2 linked regions of the Halorhodospira halochloris genome follow. Each later gene encodes a partner of the first gene's protein in a complex. Links are inferred from orthologs where the notes say so. Each region holds a gene or a part of one and is shown in the gene's direction. Other genes may lie near its edges. The genes, in order: dapF and HH1059_RS11300.

Region 1 (10,630 bases):
TGAGTTCCAGACGATGATCTCAGAACTCACTGGGCTCTATGCTGCCAATGCCTCGCTGTACGATGCAGCAACCGGGTTGGCTGAAGCGGTGCTTATGGCGGTACGCGCTAACCGCAAAGCCAAGAGCAAACGGATACTAATCCCGCGCACCATTCACCCGCGCTATCGTCAGGTAGTGGAGACGATTGTTGCTCCGCAAGGTATTGAACTGGTTGATGCCCCGCTCGATGCAACCCATGGGCGCATAGATGCCGAGGCTCTTGGGCGTTTTGAGGATGATTCTTTTGCTGCGGTTATAATCCCGCAGCCGAATTTCTTCGGCGTCCTCGAAGAGGTCGATTCTCTGACCGACTGGGCGCATAGCATGAAGGCCCTCGCCATAGCTGTGGTTAACCCGATAACTCTGGCGCTACTGACACCGCCAGGTGAATGGGGGAGTGCGGGAGCCGATATCGCCTGCGGAGAGGGTCAACCCCTTGGCATTCCGATGTCCTCCGGCGGCCCTTATTTTGGTTTCATGACCACGCGCAAAGAGCATGTCCGCCAATTGCCTGGACGAGTGGTGGGCAAGACCGTAGATCTTGATGGCAAGACCGGTTATACCTTGACCTTACAGGCTCGGGAACAGCATATCAGGCGTTCCAAGGCTACATCTAACATTTGCACTAACCAAGGTCTTATGGCTACCGCAGCTACAATACATATGTCCCTGCTAGGATCCGAGGGCTTAGCCAGGGTCGCAGCGGCCAGCCATGAGCAGACCAATTTGCTGGTTAACCGATTAACTGGGATAGAAGGCGTAGAACGCCTTTTTGATACCCCGTTCTTTCATGAGGCTGCGCTGAGCCTGCCCAAGCCGGTTGATCAAGTCTTAGCAGGGCTCGCGGAACGGGGCATCCTCGGCGGCTATGACCTGAGCAGTGATTACCCAGAGCTTGGGTCTGCGCTGTTGGTTTGCGCTACCGAGACTCGCACTAACGAGGAAGTTGATCAGTACGCTGCGGCGTTAGCCGAGGTGTTGAGCTAAGGCACATCCAGAAATTTCCATTGTTTGCGCCATTAGTCTACACCCCTAGGAGATAACTCAGTTATGTCTGAAGAGTCACAATCCGAGCTTATTTACTCTATCAGTCGCTCTGGTCGGCGTGCGTATGCCCAGGCACCGCGGCCAGTGGCTAGCTCTGATCGCTTGCCGCGCCATCTATGTCGGCAGAAACCACCAAGGCTTCCGGAGGTCTCCGAGCTCGAAACGGTGCGCCATTTCACCCGGCTGTCGCAAAAGAATTTCTCAATAGATACCCACTTCTATCCGCTCGGCTCTTGTACTATGAAGTACAACCCACGTGGGGCGAATAAACTTGCCATGCTGCCGCAGTTTATCGAACGCCACCCCTTAGCGCCGGACTCTACTGGCCAGGGTTTTCTCGCCTGCCTCTATGAGCTTCAAAATGAGCTTGCAGTAGTTACTGGCATGCAGGATGTCTCACTTTCGATCATGGCTGGAGCACAAGGCGAATTCGCCGGGGTGGCGATGATTCGGGCCTACCATATGGCCCGCGGCGACGAGCAGCGCACCGAGATCATTGTTCCCGACGCCGCTCATGGGACCAATCCGGCAACAGCTACCATGTGCGGCTATAAGGTTCGGGAGATTCCAACCGGTGCTGATGGCGATGTGGATATGGAGGCACTGCGTGCTGCATTGGGGCCACAGACGGCCGGCATAATGCTAACTAATCCCTCAACGGTTGGTGTCTTTGAGAGCCGCATAACGGAGATTGCCACTCTGGTTCACGAGGCCGGTGGGCTTCTCTATTACGATGGCGCAAATCTCAATGCGATTTTAGGTAAGGCTCGCCCGGGTGATATGGGCTTTGATGTAATTCACCTTAACCTGCATAAAACCTTCTCTACTCCGCACGGAGGTGGTGGCCCAGGTGCCGGTGCAGTAGGAGTTAATGAACGTCTGCTCCCCTATCTGCCCATACCGCGGGCAACCCGGGATGGCGATCAGTATCGTTGGCTCGATGAGAACGATTGCCCGGATACCATCGGTAGACTTGGAACCTACAATGGTAACTCAGGGATTTTGCTCCGCGCTTACGTCTACATGCGCATGCTCGGCCGGGAAGGGATGGTTCGCGTTGCTGAATACTCTACCTTGAATGCCAATTACTTGATGATGCGTTTGCGAGAAGCCGGCTTCACGGTAGCTTACCCTGAGCGCAGGGCAAGCCATGAGTTCATAGTCAGTCTCAAAAACGAAGCCAAAGAGTTCGGTGTCAACGCGATGGATTTTGCCAAGCGTCTGCTGGACCTTGGCTATCATGCACCTACCACCTACTTCCCGCTACTAGTTCCGGAAGCGCTGCTCATAGAGCCCACCGAGACGGAGTCCAAGGGCGAGATGGACGGTTTCGTTGCGGCAATGGAGCGCATCCGCGAAGAAGCTCGTGATAACCCTGAGCTTGTTAAGGGGGCGCCATATTGCTTACCCGTGCGTCGACTTGATGACGTTAAGGCCGCCCGCGAACTGGATCTGCGCTGGGAAGAACATTCATAAAAGGAGGAATTATGTCCGCCATAATCAGTGGCTCTGTAGCCTTTGACACCATAATGGTCTTTCCTGACCGTTTTCGTAATCACATACTGCCTGAGCAGGTGCATATACTAAATGTCTCCTTTATGGTGCCGAAGCTGCGCCGTGAGTTCGGCGGCTGCGCCGGTAACATAGGCTACAACCTGAAAATGCTCGGTGAGGAGCCGAAGATCCTATCTACGGTCGGCGCCGACATCGGTACCTATACAGATTGGATGAAGAGCTACGGTATCGATCAGAGCTACATCCATACCCTTAATGAGCATTACACTGCTCAGGCCTATATTACTACCGACATTGACGACAACCAGATTACGGCTTTTCACCCAGGTGCTATGGGCGAGGCAAACAGGGTTGACGTGCCCGCCAACATCGGCGCAAAAGTCGGCGTAGTAGCACCTAACGGACCGGAAGGAATGGTCAAGCATGCCCGACAGTTCGTTGAAGCTGGCATACCGTTCATCTTCGATCCCGGCCAAGCAATGCCCGCCTTCGATGGCGATCAGTTGCGTGAATTTATTGATGGTGCCACCTGGGTAGCAGTCAATGACTATGAGTCGCAGCTGCTGATGGAGCGCACCAATCTTAAGCTGGAGGAGATCGCGGAGAAGGTTCAGGCATTAATAGTTACTCGTGGTGCAGAAGGTTCACACATCTACACCGGTGGCAAGGTCATCCATGTACCAGCAGCCCCAATCAGTCAGGTAGCCGATCCAACTGGATGCGGTGATGCCTTCCGTGCCGGGCTGCTTTTTGGACTGCTTCGCGATCTTGACTGGGAAACCACAGGTCGAATCGCCTCTTTGATGGGTGCCATAAAGGTCGAACAGAGTGGCACGCAGAATCACTCATTCACCAGTGAGCAGTTCAAGGAGCGGTACAGTAAGGCCTTTGGTAGTTCTTTGGAGATTGAGATTGGGCGGTGATAAATGAGGTAGTTTTGTCCTGCTATATCTAGGCAGGCTACCGCTCGCCCACTGCAAACCGGACACGCATCTTCGATGATGCGTGTCCGTCCCAGAAAAGCGACTACCTACAACCTAGGGGATCCTTACCTTGGTCGCCTCAAACCGGCGCGGCTAAGAGAATCCACCGCCGGCTAGCCCGCTAGATTGCTACAATCTACCCGGGTTATCTGCTCACTGCCGTCATCCAGACGCACTGCTGTCAATGATGCGCCCCAAAGACAACCAGTATCGATGCTGATAAGGCCCGCCTCGTTGTGCAGCCCTAGGCGTGACCAGTGACCAGTCAGCAACTTGATGGGATCGCGTCGCGAACGCAGCCGCTGACGAGTAATAAACCAAGGGATATGGTCTTTCGGGGCATCGTTAGGTGACCCTTTAAAACGCAACAGTAATCGACCGCTCGAGTCGGTAAAGCGCATTCTAGTGAAGGCGTTAGTGATATAGCGTAGGCGGTCGTAGCCAGTAAGCTCATCGGACCATTGCGTAGGCAGATTCCCGTAGATGTTATCCATAAGGTCCTCAAACGCTATCCCGCCACGCAACGCTTCTTCTAGCTCTAGAGCACGCAACTGTGCCTCGGCCACGCTCCATACCGGAGGCACGCCGGCATGGGTCATGGCATAGCCGAGCTCTTCATCCAAGTGCATAACCGGACGGTGGCGCAACCAGTCTATTAGATCGTCGGCGTCATCGGCATTGAGGATGGCACGCAGGGTGTCCGAGCTCTTGAGCCGACCATGGCCACTCCAGACCGACATCAAGTGAATGTCATGGTTGCCGATAACACAGATCGCTCGCTCACGTAATTGGTTGCGAACTAGTCGCAAAACCCCAAGAGAGTCGGGGCCACGATTGACTAAGTCACCGACAAACCAGATGATATCCTTGGCAGGATCAAATCTTATGCTCTCAAGAAGGCGTTCCAGATGCTCCCGGCAACCCTGGATATCTCCGATCGCGTAAGTAGCCAAAGCCGGCACCCCTTCGGTTATTGGAAAGTCTTAAGTTTGTTGCTTAAGTCTTGCAGCAGGGCATCGTAGGCCTCAACGAAAGCATCTACCCCCTGCTGCTCTAACTCCGCCAGGATAGCATCGAGTTCGACACCGGCGGTGCGGATGCTACCGATAATCTGAGGCGCCGCATCGATTCCCTCAAGCAAACGAGGGGCGGGATCGCCGCTGCAACGGTATGCCTCATAGGTAGCCGGCGGGATGGTTGTTACTGTCTCGGGCCCGGCAAGGTTTTCTATGTAGTACGTTGCAGGATACTTGTCGCCTTTAACTCCAGTGCTTGCCCACAACAAGCGTTGTGGGTTAGCGCTATGCTGCCGAAGAGCGGCGAACTCTGTGCTGTGGAACAGTTCTCTAAAAATAGAGTAGGCACAGCGGGCATTGGCTATAGCAGCTTGGCCTTGTAATTCATTGTAATCTGCACCGTGTTGCTCTAGCTGTGGATCAACTTTAGCGTCAATACGACTGATGAACAGACTAGCTACAGAAGCTATACCGTCGATCGGTGAGCCACTATCGATTCTTCTTTGCAAGCCTTTAATGTAGGCTTGAGCCACCTGGCGATAGCGTGCTGTTGAGAACAGGAGAGTGGCGTTGACCGATACTCCAGAAGCGGTTAACTCTTCTATAGCAGCCACCCCGGCTTCTGTAGCAGGTACTTTGATCATGACATTGGGTCGGTCAATGAGCTCGAGCAGCCGCTTTGCTTCCTCAAGAGTACCACTGACATCATCGGCTAGCCGGGGGGAGACCTCTATGCTGACAAAGCCATCCGCCCCCCCACTGTGTTTGTATACGGAGTGCAATACATCTGCAGCATCTCGGATGTCACTTGTAGCAAGATGTTCATAGATGCGCTCGGGATCGCTTTCACCCTGTGCGATCAATTCTGCAATGGCCTCATCATAGTCATTGCCACTGCCTATTGCCTTCTGAAAAATCGCCGGATTGGAAGTTATCCCACTAAGACCATCGCGCTGACACATATTCTGCAACTCGTCGGGGAGCATCCCCCGGTGAATATTGTCGAACCAGACGCTCTGGCCGATTCCATGTAAGCCTAAGAGTGGATTATCGTTCATTTGTCTGCCGTCGTTTATTTATCATGCATTGGTATAGTAAGTATAACTTCGGCTATTGATAGCTCAAAACCTGATATAGAGGCTATAATGGCCCGCATAGAGGTCATAACAGTTTTGAAGCGAGCTGCGCAGCCCTGCAGAGGAGGATAGGGTGGCTGAACTCTGGCTGAGCAAAGTAACCAAGGTAGGCATTTACTCCTGTTTGACTCTACTCTTTCTAGCCCTGATTGGCTGCGGCCAAAAGGCTGAACTCCGCTTACCGGAAGATAACGCCGAGGAGACACAATGACCGTAGCCGACGGCTTTTACCGCAACGAGAACGGCGAACTGCAGGCTGAGTCAGTCTCAATTCAGGATATAGCTAAGCGGTTTGATACGCCCTGCTACATCTATTCTAGGGCCATGTTGCAAGAAAATTTGATGGCCTATAAAGAGGCTTTGGGTAAGCGCGGCTCAATTTGTTACGCAGTCAAAGCCAACGGCAATCTTGCTCTGCTCTCATTACTCGCCAGATTTGGAGCTGGATTTGATATCGTCTCTGGCGGCGAACTTGCTCGCGTATTACGCGCAGGGGGCGAAGCTAGCCGGGTTGTCTTTTCGGGCGTTGGTAAGAGTGCCCAGGAGATCCGACGTGCCTTGCTCGCTGGCATACGGTGCTTCAATGTTGAATCGACAGCTGAACTTGAACGCATTGAGAAAATAGCCAGTGAAAGCCGTACCCGTGCACCAATTGCGCTGCGCATTAACCCCGATATAGACCCTGAGACCCATCCTTATATATCCACAGGGCTCGCCCAAAGTAAGTTTGGCATCCCTTTGGCTGAGGCAGAGGACATCTACAAGCGAGCGGCCCAGAGTCCGAGTTTGGCTGTCAAAGGGGTGGCATTTCACATTGGCTCACAGCTTCTGTCGACACGCCCGTTGCGCGAGGCAGCTGAAAGAGTAGGTGAGTTTGTTGCCCACCTCCAAGATAGCGGTATTAATATCGCCCACATCGATGTCGGCGGTGGCCTTGGTGTCCGTTATGTCGACGAAGAGGCCCCCGATCCGCGCAATCATGTAGCTGCGGTCAGTACGCCGTTAGCCAACCTGGGTGTAGAGCTAATATTTGAGCCAGGCCGGGCCATAGTAGCTGAGGCAGGACTTTTACTAACCCGGGTGGAGTACCTTAAAGAAAACGGGGAGCGCGAGTTCGCGGTAGTTGACGCTGGTATGAATGATTACCTGCGTCCAGCCCTCTACAACGCGGAGCATATCATTGAGCCGATTATCCTGCGTCAGGATGGCCAGCGCAGTATTGACGTAGTTGGCCCCATTTGTGAGTCTGCCGACGTCTTTGCCACAGACTGCCAGCTGGCCGTACAGCCTGGTGATATACTTGCTGTACGCTGCGCTGGGGCTTATGGGTTTGCAATGGCCTCACAGTACAACAGCCGCCCGCGGCCGGCTGAGATATTGGTAGACGGCTCCCATACCCACCTCATCCGCCGCCGTGAAACCTTGGACGACCTGATGCGTGGCGAATCGGTCTTTGTTGGCGACTAGGATAGGTGTCTATGCGCTTTACTAAAATGGAAGCGCTGGGCAACGATTTTGTTGTCCTTAATGCCATGCAACAACCGCTAAAGCTAAGCGCTGAACAGATAAAGCTATTATCCGACCGACGCCGCGGTGTGGGGTGCGACCAGGTTTTGTTAGCTGAAGCCGCGCGTGATGTCGGCGCAGATGTACGCTACCGAATATTCAATGCCGATGGTAGTGAAGTCGAGCATTGTGGTAACGGCGTGCGCTGCTTGGCCCGTTTTTTAGTAAACGAAGGGATTGTTAGCGGTCCCCGGATATATGTAGAGACGGGGCTTGGCATCAATGTGGTTGAGATTGCCCGTGACGGCAAGGTGACCGTGGATATGGGCGCACCTTTACTAAAGCCGGAAATGATACCATTTAGGGCATCTGCTCAGGAGGTTACTTACAACCTTGAGACTACGTCAGGCAGCGTTGACATCAGCGCTGTCTCGATGGGTAATCCACATGCCGTTTTGGTCGTTGATGATATCGCTACAGCCCCTGTGCATGAGCTAGGAACTGTTATTGGGGCACATCCACGATTTCCCAATCGCACCAATGTGGGATTCATGCAAGTCAAAAGCCGTGATAGTGTAATGCTGCGTGTATATGAACGAGGGGTCGGGGAAACGCCGGCATGCGGCACCGGTGCCTGTGCAGCGGTTGTGGCCGGGCGCTTGCGCGGCTTACTTGACAGTACGGTTAATGTAGAGTTGCCAGGTGGACAACTTGAGATTGGGTGGCGCGCGGACAGTGAACCGGTCATGATGACCGGGCCGGCGCGCGCGGTTTTTCACGGCGAGATAAACATATAGGTTAGGCGTGAGCCAAAGCGCACCGGAACAACAATCAAAAGCGGTATACGAGACGGATGTAGCGGAGTACTTAGCAGAGCATCCAGACTTTTTTGCTCGGCATCCACAAATCCTTAATCAACTTGATCTGCGTCATGAGTGTGGCGACGCTATATCACTCATCGAGTACCAGGTAAAGGTTCTGCGCGAACAGAATCAATCTTTGAATCAACGCTTGCATGAACTACTCAACGTTGCACGTCATAACGATGGGACAGCCGAGCGCCTCCACGAGTTGACTATAGAGCTTATTCGAGCGGAGGACTTGCAAAGCGCGGTTGCTAGTCTGCGCTCTGGGCTGCAAGAGGGCTTTCAGGCAGATGCGGTGGGGATAGTCCTTGTCCTGTCTGCGGCGGAAGAAGAACGCACCGATTCCATAGCAGAGGTGGTAGCCGCAGACAGCAGTGAGCTAGAGGCTGTACAAGAGATTTTTGATAGTCAAAAACCGCTCTGTGGCGCTATTAGCACGGCTCAACAGCAAGTCCTCTTTCCTACAACTGAGAGACAATTAGCAAGCGCAGCCGTTGTTCCTTTAGTAACTGACACTAGGACCTTAGGCCTGCTCGGAATCGGAAGCAGCGATCCTGAGCGCTACCATGCTGGGCAAGGGACGGTCTTTCTGCGTCGACTAGGCACGGTAGCGGCCGTAACCTTACAGCGTTTGTTGACCAATACGGAGCTGAATGAATAAAAAGGCTAAACGTATAGCCTAGAGTTATAGCGTGGTTTATGAATCGTTCTCGCCCCCTTTGCGGGCTCGCGGGTGAGCATTATCGTAGACCTGCGCTAGGTGTTGGAAATCGAGATGGGTGTAGATTTGGGTAGTCGAGAGGTTCGCATGTCCCAGCAACTCTTGAACAGCCCGCAGATCACCACTTGATTCGAGTAGATGCGTGGCAAACGAGTGACGTAGCATGTGAGGATGGACCCGGCGCTGTACTCCATTCATAGCTGCTAGTTGGTTTAACCTCTTTTGCACATTCCGCGCCCCCAACCGCCTACCGTGACGACCTACGAACATCGCGCGCTCATCAGCCGCTGCCATTAATGATCGCGCCGGTAGCCAAGCCTTGAGTGCTCTTATAGCCAAGTTACCTACTGGAACTATGCGTTCCTTGGCACCCTTACCGGAGACCTTGACGGCACCTTCTGCTATATCTACGTCGACGGTGTTAAGACTAACTACTTCGTTTAGCCGTAGTCCGCTCGAATAGATTAGCTCATAGATGGCTCGATCACGCATGAGCAGTGGCTCATCATCTGCATCACGATTAGTCGTCGTGGTTTTTACTCCACCATCCAGAAGCGCCGCGACCTCATCTGGATCCAGGGTATTGGGCAGTCTTTTGTTGGCTCTAGGTGCCTGTATATCTTGGGCAGGGTCGCTGTTAAGAACACCCTCTCTGATCAGGAAGCGGAAGAACGAGCGAAGTGCGGCCAAGCGCCGAGCAAGGCTTGCAGAACCCAAACCCTGACGGCGCCCTTGGGCTATAAACGTTCTTACTAGCGCGTCGCTCACGCTACTCCAAGAAGCGACCTCGCGCTCGGCACAAAACTTCATGAACGCCTTAAGGTCTCTTTGGTAATTTTTTTGAGTCAGCTCTGCCAGTCGCCTCTCAGTAGCTAGGTGAGTTTCAAAGCGGGTCAGCCAATCTTCTTCCAATAAACAACTCATCTTATAGATTACCCATATCAACAGCGGATCTCTCAATGGTGCTACAGAGATAACACCATCCCCCTCCCCTTCTGTACAATATGCCCCACAAAGATCGAAGTCCAGATAATCCCGAGCTTCACGGAGAGCTGTGTTGGAACAACTACATGGAACCACAATATTGGCTGTGCACCGCAACGGTCGTGTTGCCCTAGGCGGGGACGGTCAAGTTACTTTGGGCAGCACAGTCCTTAAGGGCAATGCGCGTAAAGTAAGGCGGCTATACCACGGGCGGGTGATTGCCGGATTTGCCGGTGCGACTGCGGATGCGTTTACATTATTCGAACGATTCGAGGGTCAGTTAGAAAAGCACCACGGCCAGTTGGCTCGCTCGGCCGTTGAACTAGCTAAGGAGTGGCGGTCTGACCGTGCTCTGCGCCGTCTAGAAGCGCTGCTGATAGTCGCCAATACCGATACAATCCTTACCCTATCCGGCACTGGCGATGTCATCGAGCCCGAGAATTCGCTTATGGCGGTTGGCTCTGGTGGGCCTTACGCTCAAGCAGCTGCAACTGCTCTCATGCAATCGACAGAGCTATCTGCCGAACAGATTACCAAACGTTCGCTGGAGATTGCTGGTGATATATGTGTCTACACTAATCGCCACATTACTATCGAAACATTGCCCGATGAGGCACCTGAGGAGCCGTGAGCATGACAGAAGCCACGATGACACCGCGCGAAATCGTCCAGGAACTCGATAAGCATATTGTAGGCCAAGCTGAGGCCAAGCGTGCAGTGGCAATCGCGTTGCGCAATCGCTGGCGGCGGATGCAGGTCGAGGAGCCGTTGCGCAGCGAGATCACGCCCAAGAATATTCTCATGATCGGTCCTACC
Region 2 (7,232 bases), 2.4 Mb from region 1 along the record:
TTGAGTGGGTGCGCACCTGGTTGTTCACCGGTTTTCCTTGGCTGTACCTAGGCTATGCAGGGCTGGGAACGCCTCTGTCTGGGTGGTCACCGGTTATCGGCGTATTAGGCGTTTCGGCTCTTATCGCCTGGCTCGCTGGGCTATTGGCATATCTCTTGTTGCAGCCGCGCAAGCTCTCTTTAGTTGCCTTTTTGGGGGGTGCCACAGCAGTAATTGCAGTTGGTTTAGTAATCGATCGTTCGTGGAGTGAGGTGGTAGGTGAGCCACTCGAGGTGGCGCTATTGCAGGGCAATCACCCCCAGGACCTGAAGTGGGATCCGGCATATCGGCAGACTATACGGCAAAGCTATGCGCAAATGACTGCCGAGCATCTCGGCGCAGATCTGATCATCTGGCCTGAGACTGCTCTGCCCGAGCTGTATGAGCATGTTGCGGAAGGCTTCTTAAAGCCCTTGGCTGAGCAGGTCAGAGATGCTGGTGGGACTCTGCTGCTAGGTATTCCACGGCGCGACAGGCAGGCCGAGGGTGAGCCGCTACATAACAGCGTGGCGGTACTTGGTGAAGAGCCGACTTTTTATGCCAAGCACCATTTGGTTCCCTACGGTGAGTACGTGCCGTTCAGGGATATTTTTGGGCGTAGCCTCGATTTTCTTGGGGCGCCCATGGCTGATTATGAGCGCGGTCCTGTGCCCGCGGCAGTTCCGCTAGATAGTGAGTTAAAGCTAGGCATCACCATTTGCTATGAAGCTGCTTATCCACAGGCTGTTGCTCGGGGTGCGCATGGTGCGGATGTTCTCGTCAATGTCAGCAATGATGCCTGGTTTGGCGACTCACTGGCGCCTCATCAACACCTACAGAAGGCTCGGCAGCGCGCCGCTGAGTCGAGACGCTGGATGCTTCGCTCAACTAATACCGGGATAACAGCAGTGATAAACCCGTATGGCGAGATAGTTGAGCAAGCCCCTCAGTTTGATCAGACTAGTGTTGTCGCGCAAGTTGATAAGCGTAGCGGCCCGACCCCGTACATGGTCATTGGTGACTGGCCAGTGGTCATAGCTGTGCTGGTGTTGCTGGCGGCGATAGCGCTACGCACCAGGAAAAGGCATTGGCTTGAGCAGGGTAAACAGGACTAGTAATCGATATCTACCGGTTGCTCACCGGCACGCAAAGTCAAGATCCGCCACCCTCTTTTGTTGGCCACATCTGCCAGTTTCTCATCAGGGTCTACTGCTACAGGGTGCTCGACACTTTCCAAAAGCGGTATATCGTTAAGTGAGTCACTGTAAAAGTAGCAACTCAAGTTGATTAAGTCGTTTTTTTGCAGCCAATTGTTCACGACAGCTATCTTTCCTTCCTGAAAGGTTGGCGTGCCGGTATAGCGGCCGGTATAGCGCTCATTGACGACCTCTGGCTCAGTTGCCATAAGCGAGTTGATGCCGAGGCGGTGAGCTATCGGAGTCGTTACGAAGCTGTTCGTGGCGGTAACAATTGCCAAATGGTCCCCGGCGCTGCGATGCGACTCAATAAGCCTTTCTGCAGCAGGCAGTACTATTGGCTCGATAAGGCTGCGCATGAAGTCTTCACGCCACTTTAGCAGGTCATCAATGCTGTTCTCAGCTAAGGGCCTTAGTGCAAACTCAAGGAATGAGTCTATATCGAGATTTCCTTGTACGTATTGCTCGTGGAACTGCCTATGCGCGGCAGCAAATTGCTGATCATCTACAGCCCCGCAGGAGACCAGGTACTCGCCCCACAGACAGTCGCTGTCGCCGGCAATAAGTGTGTTGTCAAGGTCGAACAACGCAATAGCCACGTCTATCCTCCAGTAAAAGTTTAGTCTCGGCTCCGCTCGCCATTATCATCCAGCATAGCCGAGATTGCCCATTTGATAGCTACTATGCAAGAATAACTCCGGTTGTATACGCGTAGGGAGGCGTGCCTGGGGTGGTAGATTCTGACGGCTTTCGTCCTAATGTAGGCATCATAGTTGCTAACAGCGACGGAATGCTGTTGTGGGCGCGTCGCTGTGGTCAGGATGCGTGGCAGTTTCCCCAGGGTGGCATAGAGGGGAACGAAACCCCCCTAGATGCACTATATCGTGAGCTCGCCGAAGAGATCGGTTTAAGTGAGGAAGATGTCGCCATTCTCGGTGCGACTCAAAGGTGGCTAAAGTATCGCTTACCGAGGAGGATGATACGGCGTACCGGGAAGCGCTGCATTGGCCAGAAGCAGATATGGTTTTTGTTGCGACTACTGGCTGACGAGCAGCAAGTGCGGTTGGATGGCTGTCCTCATCCGGAATTCGACAATTGGCGGTGGGTGGATTACTGGCGCCCGGTCGAAGAGGTCATTTTCTTTAAGCGTCGCGTCTACCGCCAGGCGCTGGAGGAGCTCTCTATATACTTGAGACAGGATTTGCCCAGCGCTGGCGGCACTGTCGAGGGTAGAGCTGTATGCATCCCTCCAGCGGCAAAACGCCGGGTGCGCTGAGGCAGGCTTATGCTGGATATCCTACATCGGGTAACCAGGGAGGTTAACGCCGCTCCAGGACTGCGTGAAGCCCTGCGGATCATCGTCGATCGGGTCGCCGATACGATGTCCGTGGATGTCTGCTCGGTCTACCTGCGCGATACCAAACAAGGTGATTTTGTCCTGATGCACACCAGAGGGCTGCATCAGGAGGCCGTTGGCCAGGTTCGCTTAACCACCTCGGAAGGCCTTGTGGGCCTCGTTGCTGAGCGAGAAGAACCGATTAACCTCGAGAATGCCCCGGCCCATTCCCGCTTTCTTTATTTCCCGGAGACAGGAGAGGAGCGTTACAGCTCATTTCTCGGTGTGCCGGTTATACACTATCGCTCGGTGCTCGGGGTCTTAGTCGTTCAGCAGTCTGATCAAAGGCGGTTCGAAGAGAACGAGGTTGCGTTTTTGGTGACCTTGGCGGCTCAGCTCGCTGGCGCCATTGCTCACGCTCGGGCGAGTGGTGGTATAGATGGCTTCGACTCTTTGGGAGCCAGCTCGGATGCAGCGGCGGGGCGCGTTCTCAGGGGGCTTCCCGGGGCGCCGGGCGTCGCTATAGGTACAGCAGTAGTTTCCTATACCCAGGCTGACCTTAACGCCATACCCGATCGTTGTCCGTTGGACATAGACCTGGAATTGGAGTCATTTCAGGCTGCGGTTGGCCAAGTCAAAAGAGAGCTAAAAGAGCTTAGTGAGAGGATAGCTGATTCGGTAACTCCTGATGAGCAGATGCTTTTCGATGTCTATCTGCGCATTCTTGAGGGCGACAGCTTGGTGCGCGAGACCATAGAGCGGATCCGTGCGGGTAATTGGGCGCCAGGCGCACTGCGTCAGGTTATACTCGAACACGTCAAGGTTTTCGAGGACATGGAAGACCCCTACCTAAGCGAGCGCGCCAGTGATATCCGTGACTTGGGCAGAAGGATACTATCCCGCCTGCGTGACGAGGGAGAACAGGTGCGTCAGGTGCCGGACCATTCGGTCTTGGTAGGTCATGAGGTCAGTGCTTCGCAGTTGGCAGAGATACCGCAGGAAAATCTGGTAGCGGTTGTTTCCGCAACGGGTTCACGCAATTCGCATGTCGCGATACTGGCGCGTGCCTTAGGTATTCCCGCCGTTATGGGCGTAGATGACCTCCGCGTTCGCCAACTGGAGGGCTGTAAAACGGTTGTTGATGGTTATTCGGGGCGTTTTTACGTGGATCCGTCAACAACCATAGAGCAAGAATATCAGCGCCTGCTCGACGATGAGGCGGAGTTCACCCAAGGGCTTGAGGCGGTTAAAGAGAAGCCATCTGTTAGCCCGGATGGTCGACATATCTCCTTGTATGCCAATACCGGGCTGATATCGGATATCAATCTGTCCATTGCCGCTGGTTGCGAAGGCATTGGCTTACATCGTACCGAGTTCCCCTTCCTAATTCGCGACCGTTTTCCAGGTGAAGAAGATCAGGTTCTCCTGTATCGCCAGGTCCTTGAGCAATTCAGTCCACGCCCCGTGGTGTTAAGAACCCTTGATGTTGGTGGCGATAAGTCGCTGCCCTACTTCCCGATACACGAAGAGAACCCATTCCTCGGCTGGCGCGGCATTCGGTTGACCCTTGATCACCCGGAGATCTTTTTGACCCAGTTGCGCGCCATGTTGCGCGCCGATGTTGGGCTCAATAACCTGCAGATTCTTTTGCCCATGGTCAGTCGCCTTGAGGAGATAGGGGATGTCCGTGAGTTGCTAGCGCGCGCTAAGGAGGAACTCGCGGAGGATGGTATCGAGGCGCGCACTCCGCCCCTAGGGGTGATGATAGAGGTGCCCGCGACCATTTATCAGATTGATCGATATTGTGATCAAGCCGATTTCCTCTCGCTAGGATCCAACGATCTCACTCAGTATCTGCTCGCGGTTGATAGGAATAACAGCAGGGTAGCCAACTTATACGATGAATTGCATCCTGCTGTCCTCGCCGCTGTGCGCGAGGTTGTTTGGGCAGCCCGCCGTCACGGCAAGCGGCTCACGGTGTGCGGTGGCATGGCCGGTGATCCGGCGGGGGCTATACTCCTTATGGGGCTGGGTGTGCAGGGCTTATCGATGAGTGTATCAAGCCTGCTGCGGATTAAGTGGGTGGTACGGAGAGTCCCGGTTTCGCGTGCTGCGGAACTGGTCAACCGTGCAATAGAGATGGACTCCCCCGAGGAGGTGCGCAGGATGCTGCGCCGGACACTAGAGGAGTATGAGCTAGGCGGGCTCATTAGGGCAGGTAAGTAATTCCTGCCTTGTTGCAAATTAAAATTATTATGTTGTAAGATTCTCCCCAGGCTGAGGGAGGAATCCGATGTACGTTTGTATCTGTAAAGCGGTTACTGACGGGCAGATAAAGGAAGCGGTGGCCACTGGGTCTGCCTCGGTAAAGGATCTTAAATCGCGGTTAGGCGTTATGGACTGTTGTGGTAAATGCGCTGCGCATGTCAGTAAAGTCGTAGGTGAATGCTCAGCGTGTCAGCAAAAAGCTGAGAAAGAATGCTTGACATAAGCACTAAACAGAAAGGGGTACCGGCTATGCAGGGCGATCAGAAGGTTATCGAGTATTTGAATCGCGGTTTGAAGATGGAGCTTACTGCCATAAATCAGTATTTCCTCCACTCTAGATTGGCATACGACTGGGGCTACGATGTGTTGGGGGCCAAGGAATACGAGGAGTCGATTGATGAGATGCGCCATGCTGATGAGTTCATGCAGCGTATACTCTTCCTCGGCGGGCTTCCTAACCTCCAGGAGCTTGAGAAACTGAATATTGGTGAGAATGTACGGGAGATGTTCCAAGCCGATCTGGCTGGTGAGCAGGCAAGCCTTGAGCTTTATCGTGAAGCAGCTGCCTACTGCGATAGCGTCCGCGATTATGCGTCACGGGAATTATTCATTAAGCTCATTGGCGATGAAGAGGGCCACGCTGATTGGCTGGAGACGCAGTTGGAGCTGATGGATCAGCTGGGCGAGGCGAATTACCTGCAGACGTTGGTCGGCGGAGCCAGCGAAGGAGAATAGATCCTCTTTAATAACTTCACTTGCGCTACTGGCAACCCCGTTGTGGAGGGCGTGGCGCCGCGGTTAGCGAGCCGGGATTAGCGATTTGAGATCTCTAGGGAGTGGCTAACCGACTCTCCACAGCAGGGTTGCAGGGCGCAAAAGGTGTTTAAGAGCTCCTCCTGGTACTGTTTGAACCACTTTTTTGGTCAGAACGGTTTTACTACAGCAAGTATTACGACAGGTATCAGCACCAGGACTGGCAATTCGTTGAATACTCGGAACCAGACATGGCTGCGCTGATTCTCGTCGCGCTCAAACACCTTGACCAGGTAGTGGCAGTAGGCGTGATAGGCGATTAACAGAGCGACGAGGACGAGCTTCACGATCATCCAGCCCTGGGTTAGCAAGGACGGCGCCAAGGTGAGCAGCGTCACACCTAATGCAACCACGGCGATAGCGCTGGGTAGCATTATGCCTCTGTTTAGCTTTCTCTCCATTACCTTAAAACGCTCAATACCTGGCCGGTCGTCGGTCATGGCGTGATAGACAAACAGTCGAGGCAGGTAGAAGAGAGCAGCGAACCATGTGACCACGACTATTATATGAAAGGCTTCAATCCATGTGTACACGTCTATACCTCTTTGCTGTTCCTGGTTAAACGGGTATTTGGGTTTCGACAACGGTTATTGTAGGCCTTTGAGGCCTCGGGAGCGAGGGAAGTATATGGTTAATGTTGGTATCGTAGGCGGGACGGGATATACAGGCATTGAGTTGTTGCGGCTGATTGCTGCCCATCCGCATTTGCACATCGCTGAGATAACCTCACGCGGTGAGGCTGGGCGCCGGGTAGATGAAATATTCCCTGGGCTGCGCGGTGTAACTGATCTGGTCTTTCAGGAGCCTGATCCTGTGAGGCTATCCAGGTGTGATGTGGTTCTCTTTGCAACGCCCAACGGCATAGCCATGCAGTCTACCCGAGAGTTGCTAGATGCAGGTTGTAAAGTTATTGATCTGGGCGCTGACTTTCGCCTGCGCGATGCCTCGAGGTGGCAGCAATGGTACGGAATGGAGCATGCTTGTCCCGATCTGCTTGCAGAGGCGGTATATGGTCTTGCTGAGCTTAATCGAGCCGCCATAGCAGAGGCTAAGTTGGTTGCCAATCCTGGTTGTTATCCGACGGCCGTGGCCTTGGGGTTGTTGCCGTTGCTGGAGTCTCAACAGTTTGATTTGGGGCATATAGTAGCTGACTGTAAATCGGGGGTATCTGGAGCGGGCAGGGCCTTGAAGTTGCAGACTCTGTTCTGCGAAGCAAATGAGAGCTTCAAAGCTTATGGGGCGAGTGGGCATAGGCATTTGCCGGAGATTGAACAGGTTCTCGGCGATGCCCTAGGCGGTTGCGTCGACATTTCCTTCGTTCCTCATTTAGTGCCTATGACTAGAGGCATGCAGGCCACCTTGCACGTTCCTGTTGACGGATCCCTTGAACAGTTTCATGCGCTGTATGCTCAGCGCTATGCAGATGAACCATTTGTCGATCTTATGGATTCGGGAGAGCACCCCGAGACCCGCTGGGTAGCAGGTAGCAACAGGTCTTTGGTGGCCCTGCATCAGTCGGCATCGAGGCGTGACCGACTGGTGATATTAGCGGTTATTGACAACCTTACCAAGGGTGCTTCAGGTCAAGCGATCCAAAACCT

The links.
Region 2: the proteins of dapF (region 1) and HH1059_RS11300 are in contact, whole or in part, in a solved structure (PDB 5YGU), measured with the Escherichia coli proteins. The link is inferred for Halorhodospira halochloris from one-to-one orthologs.

Annotation. Positions count from the first base shown.
Region 1 is NZ_AP017372.2:26,504-37,133, reverse strand. Bases 6,355-9,124 are described here. They hold dapF (diaminopimelate epimerase), read left to right. Parts: upstream 6,355-7,209; coding sequence 7,210-8,040; downstream 8,041-9,124. Other genes in these bases: xerC (tyrosine recombinase XerC), read right to left, coding at 8,807-9,124; HH1059_RS00130 (DUF484 family protein), read left to right, coding at 8,048-8,770; lysA (diaminopimelate decarboxylase), read left to right, coding at 6,355-7,204. Also shown: aminomethyl-transferring glycine dehydrogenase subunit GcvPA, read left to right, coding at 1-1,027; aminomethyl-transferring glycine dehydrogenase subunit GcvPB, read left to right, coding at 1,091-2,563; HH1059_RS00155 (carbohydrate kinase family protein), read left to right, coding at 2,575-3,525; HH1059_RS00150 (symmetrical bis(5'-nucleosyl)-tetraphosphatase), read right to left, coding at 3,699-4,538; tal (transaldolase), read right to left, coding at 4,556-5,659; HH1059_RS12975 (hypothetical protein), read left to right, coding at 5,811-5,948; more of lysA, read left to right, coding at 5,945-6,354; more of xerC, read right to left, coding at 9,125-9,754; ATP-dependent protease subunit HslV, read left to right, coding at 9,888-10,445; ATP-dependent protease ATPase subunit HslU, read left to right, coding at 10,448-10,630. UniProt on the Escherichia coli protein: Involved in the succinylase branch of the L-lysine biosynthesis and in the biosynthesis of the pentapeptide incorporated in the peptidoglycan moiety. Catalyzes the stereoinversion of LL-2,6-diaminopimelate (L,L-DAP) to meso-diaminopimelate (meso-DAP).
Region 2 is NZ_AP017372.2:2,465,540-2,472,771, reverse strand. The notes cover bases 844-3,717. They hold HH1059_RS11300 (RNA pyrophosphohydrolase), read left to right. Parts: upstream 844-1,944; coding sequence 1,945-2,490; downstream 2,491-3,717. Other genes in these bases: ptsP (phosphoenolpyruvate--protein phosphotransferase), read left to right, coding at 2,500-3,717; HH1059_RS11305 (histidinol-phosphatase), read right to left, coding at 1,130-1,813; lnt (apolipoprotein N-acyltransferase), read left to right, coding at 844-1,133. In the rest of the region: more of lnt, read left to right, coding at 1-843; more of ptsP, read left to right, coding at 3,718-4,776; HH1059_RS11290 ((2Fe-2S)-binding protein), read left to right, coding at 4,844-5,041; bfr (bacterioferritin), read left to right, coding at 5,068-5,553; protoporphyrinogen oxidase HemJ, read right to left, coding at 5,742-6,164; argC (N-acetyl-gamma-glutamyl-phosphate reductase), read left to right, coding at 6,259-7,232. UniProt on the Escherichia coli protein: Master regulator of 5'-end-dependent mRNA decay.